DNA from 4 places in the Shinella sp. G-2 genome. Region 2 is predicted to be linked to each of the others. Evidence: predicted binding sites of a transcription regulator. Region 2 holds the regulator's gene; each other region holds the start of a gene.

Region 1 (2,199 bases), on a different contig from region 2:
TCCGCCTTCTCGCCGCGAAAGGCCGCAGCATGACCCGGCTCTCGGAAACGCCGCTCATCCATCCGACGGCCGTCGTCTCCGACACGACGCTCGGCCGCTATACGGAGATCGACGAGAACTGCCGCGTCAGCGAGGCCGAGATCGGCGACTATTCCTACATCATGAACGGCGGTTCCGTCTGGTGCGCGACGATCGGCAAGTTCGCCAACATCGCCGCCTCGGTGCGCATCAACGCCACCAACCACCCGATGTGGCGCGCGACGCTGCACCACTTCACCTACCGCGCCAACGACTACTGGCCGGATGCCGATCCCGAGGCCGACTTCTTTTCCTGGCGGCGCGAACATCGCGTCGTGATCGGCCATGACGTATGGATCGGCCACGGGTCGACGATCCTGCCGGGCGTCACCATCGGCAACGGGGCTGTCATAGGCTCGGGCGCGGTCGTCACGAAGGACGTCGAACCCTACACGATCGTCGGCGGCGTCGCGGCGAAAGTCATCCGCGAACGTTTCCCGAAAAGCATTGCCGAGCGCATGGAAAAACTCGCCTGGTGGGACTGGGATCATGCCCGGTTGCGCACCGCCCTCGACGACTTTCGCAAATTTGACGCAGAAGCGTTCCTCATCCGTCACGGCGGCTGAGGACACCCGTCCGAATGCCGGATTTCCAAGGCTGTGGACTGTTATTTTTCCGACATCGAACTGACATCGCCCCTTCATCAACAGCGTTTAGAGCCAGTCCCGAAAACGACAATGCCCCCTGTTGCTGGCCCCCTGTTGCTGGAAAGAGATCCGCCATGTTCCGACTGAAGAATGTTACCCGCCGCTTCGGGACGCGCGTCGCGGTTGCCGATGTCACCTTCGACATCCCGCAGGGCCAGATGGTCGGCGTCATCGGCCGCTCCGGCGCCGGCAAATCCACCATGCTGCGCATGATCAACCGTCTTGCCGATCCGAGCGAAGGCACGATCCATTTCAACGATATCGACGTATCGGCCCTGCGCGGCGCCGCACTGCGCAACTGGCAGCGCGACTGCGCGATGATCTTCCAGCAGTTCAATCTGGTGCCGCGCCTCGACGTGCTCACCAATGTTCTGCTCGGTCGCCTCAACCATCGTTCGACGGCCCTCAGCATCCTCAATCTCTTTACCCGCGAGGAGCGCATCATGGCGATTGCCGCGCTCGAGCGCCTCGGCATCGAGCAGACCGCGCTCCAGCCGGCCGGCACGCTCTCGGGCGGCCAGCAGCAGCGCGTGGCGATTGCCCGCGCGCTGATGCAGAACCCGAAGATGCTGCTCGCCGACGAGCCGATCGCCTCGCTCGACCCGCTGAACGCGAAGATCGTGATGGACGCGCTGCGCGACATCAACGAACGCGAGGGCATCACCGTCATCACCAACCTCCACACGCTCGATACGGCGCGCGCCTATTGCGAGCGCATCATCGGCATGTCGGCCGGCCGCGTCGTCTTCGACGGCCCGGCGCACGCCCTCGACGCCGATGCCGTGCGCACGATCTATGGCACGGCCGCCGATGGCGCGGAGATCGACGAAAGCCTCACATCCACCGCGATCCGCAACCCGGCGCGTCAGGACAACACCAAGGAATCCGCCGGCCCGACACCGCTGGCACTGGTCGGTCTCTAGAGCAATTCCAGCAAAGCCGTGCAGCGTCTTTGCGTCCGCAATGCGGAACGAACTCTAGAGCCCACCGGGATCGAATGGCCCGCGTGAAGGGTCAGAAACTTTCAAGGCCCGGCGAAGCCGGCCAAACAGGAGAGAGACCATGCTGAAGAACATCCTTCTGGGCGCCGTCGCGCTCATCGCGCTTGCCGGCCAGGTACAGGCCGAAGACCTCAAGGAATTCCGCGTCGGCATCATCGGCGGCGAAAACGAAGCCGACCGCCTGCGCAACTACCAATGCCTCGGCGACCAGCTGAAGGCCGAACTCGGCTTCGAAAAGGTCTCCTTCTTCCCGGCTGCCGACTATGACGGCGTGATCCAGGGCCTGCTCGGCGGCACGCTCGACTACGCCGAACTCGGCGCGTCCGGCTTCGCCAAGATCTACCTCGCCAATGCCAATGCCGTAGAGCCGATCCTGACGACCGTCCAGACCGACGGCTCGACCGGCTACCACTCGATCATGGTCGCCCGCAAGGATTCCGGCATCAGCAAGCTGGAAGACCTGAAGGGCAAGA
Region 2 (2,199 bases):
GAAATCGATTCGCGCCGATTCCCCCGACTCTTGTCACAGAGTCCACCGGTCTCTAGGTTAAAGACCAATTACTAGACTGCATGCGGCGGAACTAGTCACCAAAAGAGTTGAGGCGTTCAGGTTCCGGATTCATCCGGGACGCGACGAGGGATTCCCGCATCGAACGCCGAGCGGAGACGAAAGCATGAACTGGACAGACGAGCGCGTCGAGAAACTCAAGAAGCTCTGGAGCGAGGGCCTCAGCGCAAGCCAGATCGCGGCACAGCTTGGCGGCGTCAGCCGCAATGCCGTCATCGGCAAGGTGCACCGGCTGAACCTGCCGGGCCGCGCCAAGGCCGGCGGCACGCAGACCGCCGCCCGCCCGAAGCGCCCGGCGGCGGCCGCCGCGCCGCGCCCGTCGAACTTCACGGCCCGCCCGGCTGCCCCGCGCGCCGTCGCCCGCCCCACCGGCAACGCGCTGCCGAAGGAAGACATGGACGCCGATTTCGACGTGCAGAGCGAACGGCTTCCGGTTCCGGCCAATGGCAACGGCACCGTCGTGCCGATGTCGCGCAAGCTGGAACTGACGCAGCTGACCGAGCGCACCTGCAAGTGGCCGATCGGCGACCCGCTGAACGACGACTTCCATTTCTGCGGCAACGAGTCCCCGGACAATTCGCCCTACTGCACCTATCACCAGCGCCTCGCCTACCAGCCGTCCGCCGAGCGGCGCCGGATGCGCTGATCAGTCATCGATAGCAAGATGCAATACGGGCCCGAAAGGGCCCGTTTTCGTTTGGGGACAAGGCCGGGGAACGGAACCCCCAAGACGCAAACAGGCCCCGCAGGGCCCATTTCCGTCCTTGGGAGGAATTTCGTCCGCTCAGGTTTCCAGCGAGTAGCCCGCACCGCGAACCGTGCGGATGACATCCTGCATGTTGGCGAAATTGAGCGCCTTGCGCAGGCGCCCGACATGGACGTCGACCGTGCGTTCGTCGACATAGATGTCATGGCCCCAGACGCCGTCCAGAAGCTGCGAGCGCGAGAAAACGCGGCCCGGCGAGGTCATCAGGAACTCCAGCAGGCGGAATTCCGTCGGGCCGAGGCGTACTTCGCGGGTGCGGCGGTGGACGCGGTGCGTCTCGCGGTCGAGTTCGATATCGCCGCAGCGCAGCACCGTCGAGACGACCTCGGGCTTGGCGCGGCGCAGCATGGCGCGCACGCGGGCGACCAGTTCCGGCGTCGAGAAGGGCTTGACGACATAGTCGTCCGCGCCGGTGGCAAGACCGCGCACGCGCTCGCTCTCCTCGCCGCGCGCCGTCAGCATGATGATCGGCAGGCGCTCGGTTTCCGGGCGCTGGCGCAGGCGCCGGCACAGTTCGATACCGGAGACGCCGGGCAGCATCCAGTCGAGGATGAGCAGATCGGGCATGCGCTCCTGCAGGCGCATCTCGGCTTCGTCACCGGAGAGGATCGTATCGACCTCGAAGCCTTCCGCCTCGAGATTGTAGCGCAGGAGGACGCTGAGCGCCTCCTCGTCTTCCACGACGGCTATTCTGGGCACCATGGAGTTTGAACCCTGCTTCTCTTTTACTCGGTGACGTCGGCGGCGACCACGGAGGTCGACGTGTCGTCCTTCGGGCGCTCGCCTTCCGGCTGGGAGCCGGTCGCCATGTAGTAGATGGTCTCGGCGATGTTGGTCGCGTGGTCACCGATGCGCTCGATGTTCTTGGCGCAGAACAGGAGATGGGTGCAGGGCGTGATGTTGCGCGGGTCTTCCATCATGTAGGTCAGGAGTTCGCGGAACAGCGAGGTGTAGATGGCGTCGATCTCGTCGTCGCGCTCGCGGATGGCCTTGGCCTTGTCCACCGAGCGGGTGGCGTAGACATCGAGCACTTCCTTCAACTGCATCAGCGCCAGTTCGGCCAGGTGCTCCAGGCCGCGGGCGAGCTTGCGGGGCATGCCCGAGCTCTGCACGGCGATGACGCGCTTGGCCGTGTTCTTGCCGAGGTCGCCGACACGCTCCAGTTCGGCGGCGATGCGGATCGCGCCCATGATCTCGCGCAGGTCCGCCGCCATCGGCTGGCGCTTGGCGATGGTGACGACCGCCTTGTCGTTGATCTGGCGCTCGGCAGTGTCGAGGATGACGTCCTCGGAAATGACCTTCTGGGCAAGGGCCGCGTCCGTCGTGACGAGGGCGCGCACGGAATCGGCCACCAT
Region 3 (2,199 bases), on a different contig from region 2:
TCAGCGCCGGACGGCGGATCTGCGCAACACGCTGCGCACACTGCTCTATCGCCGTTTCATTCTGCGCTGCCGCAAGCCGGCCTGACGGCGAAGTGGTGTTGCTCCGGTCGCAAATGCGTCAGGTCTCCGGCTCCACCGTCAGCCTGACGCGGTCGGCGGCAAAGCGGGAGCGGGAAAACTGCACCGGCGTTCCGGCAAGGTCCGTGTTCACCGCCGCCGCGACCAGAATGATCGCACCGGGCGACAGCTTGAGATGTCGCATGTCGTCGCCTTCGGCGTGAATGGCCGAGATTTCAGTCGAGCGCCGCACATAATCGGGCACGCCGAGTTCCTGGAAGGCTGCGGTGATGGACCGCGTCCGCTCGTAGACGGCCGCGATATCCCCGAAACGGTCAGCCGGAAAATAGTGCGTTGCGCGTGAGATCGGACGCTTGTCCGCACTGTTCAGGGTTTCGAGGCGCACGCAGATCGTGCCGATGGGCAGGCCCAGCGCCTCGGCCACGGCGGCAGGCGCAATCTCCGTCGCCGACGCCAGCAGCCTGCCTTCGAGATCGCGCGCCTGGTTGCCGAGCCCTTGCGAAAAGCGGGTGCGGCGGGAGATCGGAAAGCGCAGGCTGTCACGCCGCTCGATGCGCGTGCCGATGCCCTGGATGGGGCGCACGATCCCTTCTTCCACCAGTGCCGCCATGGCGCTGCGCACCGTGTGCCGGTTCACGCCGAAGCGGCCCGCCAGCACCGTTTCCGGCGGCATCATGCCGGTCTCGTCGAAATCGCCATTGTTGATCGCAAGGCGCATGCGGTCCGCGATCTGCCGCCAGAGCGCCACGCCCGATTGCCGTTCCACCATTTTCGCCCCGCTCGCTCCTTTTCCATGCGCCGCTGTCACACCCTTGTCATTCCGGCCGCTTAAGACGAGACTTAGATGTTCGGTTGTCTAGATTAATAGACATTTGGAGATGAGGCAATGACATCAACACAGAAATCCGCCGAGCCGATCGCGAAGGATGCGGCACAGCGGCAGAAGGCGATGGGCCTGCTCGCGAAGGCGAGCCGTGCGGAGTTGCAGGCCGCTTTCGAAGCCCTGGAAAACAAGCCTGCGGTACAGCCGGTGCGCGGCCCGGAAACCGGGCTCGTCATGGTGCGCGGACGCATTGGGGGAGGCGGTGCGCCGTTCAACCTCGGCGAGGCAACCGTGACCCGCGCGAGCATCCGTCTTGAGGATGGCACGGTCGGCCACGGCCAGTCGCTCGGCACGGACGGCGCGAAGGCACAGCTTGCGGCGATCTTCGACGCGCTCTTCCAGCAGCCGGCCCGCAAGACCGAAGTGGACACGCTGCTTGAGACCATCGCGGCGCGCGGCGCCGAAGAGGATGCCGCAAAGGCGCGCCAGACGGCCGCCACCCGCGTCGACTTCTTCACCATGGTTCGCGGAGAGGATTGATCATGTCGAATACGCTCGCCTTTTCCGGCGGCTTCCAGGAACCGGTGTTCCAGGCTCAGGCCGTCTTTCGCACCCTGATGGACGGCATGGCACGGCCCGGCACGATCGGCGAGATCGCCGCCGTCGCCAATCCGCCCAAACCTCTGGGCGCTACGGCCGGCGCCGTCGCGCTGACGCTCTGCGACCATGACACGTCCATCTGGCTCACACCCGCGCTCGCCGCCTCGGCGCTGCCCGGCTGGCTCGCCTTCAACGCCGGCGCGACCATCGCGAGCGAGCGCCAGAACGCCCGCTTCGCCCTCGTGGAAAAGGGCGCGATGCTGCCGAACCTCTGCCTCTTCGCACAGGGCACGCAGGAATATCCGGATCGTTCGACCACGCTGGTCGTCGAGATCGAGGCTTTCGAGGGCGGCCGGCCGCTGACGCTGACAGGACCCGGCATCCGCACGCAGGAAGAGATCGCTCCCGTCGGCCTGCCGGACATGTTCCCGCATTTCTGGTCGGAGAACCGGCAGAAGTTTCCGCGCGGCGTCGACCTCATCCTCGTTGCCGGCGCGAACGTGCTCTGCCTGCCCCGCACCACCATTGTCCGCGTGAAGGAGGCTTGAGACCATGTATGTTGCCGTCAAGGGTGGTGAAGCCGCCATTTCCAACGCCCATCGTCTTCTCGCCGACCGCCGCCGCGGCGACCGTTCGCTGCCGGCCATCGGCATCGACCAGATCGTCGCCCAGCTCGGCCTCGCCGTCGACCGTGTGAT
Region 4 (2,199 bases), on a different contig from region 2:
CGGAATGGCGACGGCGCCTTCCGGGCCGATGCCCGAGGGCAGAAGCTGGAGAAGTTCGGGCTCGGCGCCGGTGTCCCTGTAGACGCCGACGACCGAGGCGCGCTCGGCGAGCACGAAGAACAGCTTGTCGTCGCCGAAGGTCGCCGCTTCCAGGCCTTCCGGCTCGACGCCCTTCTTGTTGCGCTTGTCCGGGTAGTGGCCGATCTTGGCGATCTCGCGCTCGAAGCCGGCGCCGTTCTCATAGAGAACCTTGCCCGTCTTGTCGAAGATGGTGAAGCCGCGCGCGCCGCCCTTCCAGTCGCCTTCATTGGCGACGACGAGGCGGTTGTCGTCCAGCCACTTCACGGCATCGGGTTCGCGGGCGACGTCTTCGACCTTGCCGGTGAACTTCAGCGCGCCGTCCTTCTTGGTGTCGACGCCCTCGAGGCTGACCGTGCCGGCGGAGAAGTGGGTCTTCACCGTGCCCGTCCTGCCGTCGACGATGACGATATGGTTGTTTTCCTGCAGCGTCAGCGCGACTTCGTCGAGGCCGTTGAAGGAAACGAATTCCGGTTCCGGATCGTCGCCGGCGACATCGGCAAGGCCCGTCAGCGTGACATGTTTGATCAAGCCGCAATCGACGACGCCGTCCTTCAGCGACAGGAGCACGAGATCGCCGGCCGGCAGCTGCGGAAGGTCGCCGTCATTGACCTCCTCGTCGCGCTCGTTCTCGATGGCGATCGCCGCAAGCGTCCTGTCCTTGTTGAGGGCGATGGAATCCGGCTGGCCGCCGAGGTCGCAGGTGGCATCGACCTTGCGGGACGCGACATCGACCTGGGCGAGCAGGCCCGAGGGCTTCACGAAGCTCTCGCGGGTGTTGATGGCGACGAGCGCCTTGCCGGCCGCCATGGTGACCGAGGTCGGCTCGCCGTCGAAGGCGAGCGAACCGCCGGCCTTCGGGGCCTTGGCGTCGGTGATGTCGATGAAGCCGATGGCCTTGTTCGGGCTGTCGGAATAGATGAGCGTGTTGCCGTCCTCGGAGGCGGCGATGATCTCGGCCGAGGTCGGCGTCGCCTTGTCGGTGCCCTCGGGCAGGTTGCCGGCGACGGCGAAGGACGCAATGCGATTGAATACGGGCTCGGCGCTGGCGGCAGGGGCCACCGATGCGGCGAGAACCGCTGCCAGGGCAGCGGTGAGCGAACGGGTCTTCATGAAATCCTCCGGAATCCGGTCAAAAGGAACCCGGCGGTTCTCGTGTCTTCGTGTTACAGGCGGATGACAGTCTCCGCCCGGCGCCAACTCCATCCCGCAAATAAAAAGGGTCCGGACAAGCCGGACCCCTACCCTGAAATTCAGGATCGGCGGCGGAGTGGTCACCGCCTGCCCCGACAGCGTCGCACGCCGGTGAAGGACGCGAAGGCGCTGGGAAGCGTCAGATGCTGCAGGACCCGCGCGCCGTTTCCGGCCCGGGGTCTTGCGGCGTATCGGATCAGCCGTTGACGGCGTCCTTCAGGCCCTTGCCGGCCGAGAACTTCGGCACGTTGCGAGCCGGGATCTCGATCTCGGCGCCGGTCGAAAGGTTGCGGCCCTTCGAGGCTTCACGGCGCGATACGGAGAAATTGCCGAAACCGACGAGACGAACGTCGCCACCGTTCTTGAGTTCGCCCTGGATCGTCTCGAAAACGGCGTCGACAGCAGAGGCTGCGTCCGTCTTGGAGAGGCCGGACTTCTCAGCGACCGCGGATACGAGTTCATTCTTGTTCATGTTTCCACCCCTTTCTTACGGTTTGAAACGACTCATACAAGTCGGGGGCAGAATACGCATCGCCCCTCTCCCCGCAAGAATATTTCGCGGCAATCCCCTGAGAATCCGGCGTTTACACACCCTTTTCAACGAAAAAGACCGGCCCAGAGGCCGGTCTTTTCCCGTTTTCCGTCAAAATGCCCGGCGCGTGGCCCGGCCTTGCGGCTCAATGCGCGATGGCGCCGGTGGCGTCGTCGGTCGATTCGACCGGCGGAACCTTGGCCGCCTCGGCCGTTCCGTCCCATTCGATCGGCTCGGGCTTGCGCAGCAGCGCATGCTCGATCACCTCGCCCATGCGGGACACCGGAACGATCTCCATGCTGTTCTTCACATTGTCCGGAATGTCCGCCAGGTCCTTGGCGTTCTCTTCCGGGATCAGCACCTTCTTGATGCCGCCGCGAAGCGCCGCGAGCAGC

The links. The regulator PhoB, encoded in region 2, activates phosphate uptake and scavenging genes when phosphate is short. The targets are predictions, from matches to a motif close to TGTCATNNANCTGTCAT.
Region 1: a site for PhoB is predicted at 695-711, ahead of phnC (phosphonate ABC transporter ATP-binding protein). Genes of this name have one in related genera too.
Region 3: a site for PhoB is predicted at 881-897, ahead of phnF (phosphonate metabolism transcriptional regulator PhnF). Genes of this name have one in related genera too.
Region 4: a site for PhoB is predicted at 1,244-1,260, ahead of V8U06_RS05085 (esterase-like activity of phytase family protein). Genes of this name have one in related genera too.

What each region holds. Positions count from the first base shown of each region.
Region 1 is NZ_JBBEYH010000006.1:224,807-227,005, forward strand. Features, by position in the region: gene phnL (phosphonate C-P lyase system protein PhnL) at 1-33, shown strand, start outside; gene V8U06_RS13370 (DapH/DapD/GlmU-related protein) at 30-644, shown strand; gene phnC (phosphonate ABC transporter ATP-binding protein) at 800-1,648, shown strand; gene phnD (phosphonate ABC transporter substrate-binding protein) at 1,788-2,199, shown strand, end outside.
Region 2 is NZ_JBBEYH010000004.1:60,045-62,243, reverse strand. Features, by position in the region: gene V8U06_RS09385 (GcrA family cell cycle regulator) at 185-724, shown strand; gene phoB (phosphate regulon transcriptional regulator PhoB) at 863-1,546, opposite strand; gene phoU (phosphate signaling complex protein PhoU) at 1,570-2,199, opposite strand, start outside.
Region 3 is NZ_JBBEYH010000006.1:219,316-221,514, forward strand. Features, by position in the region: gene V8U06_RS13330 (class I SAM-dependent methyltransferase) at 1-85, shown strand, start outside; gene phnF (phosphonate metabolism transcriptional regulator PhnF) at 119-847, opposite strand; gene phnG (phosphonate C-P lyase system protein PhnG) at 965-1,441, shown strand; gene phnH (phosphonate C-P lyase system protein PhnH) at 1,444-2,049, shown strand; gene V8U06_RS13350 (carbon-phosphorus lyase complex subunit PhnI) at 2,054-2,199, shown strand, end outside.
Region 4 is NZ_JBBEYH010000002.1:249,117-251,315, forward strand. Features, by position in the region: gene V8U06_RS05085 (esterase-like activity of phytase family protein) at 1-1,191, opposite strand, end outside; gene hupB (DNA-binding protein HupB) at 1,469-1,744, opposite strand; gene lon (endopeptidase La) at 1,950-2,199, opposite strand, start outside.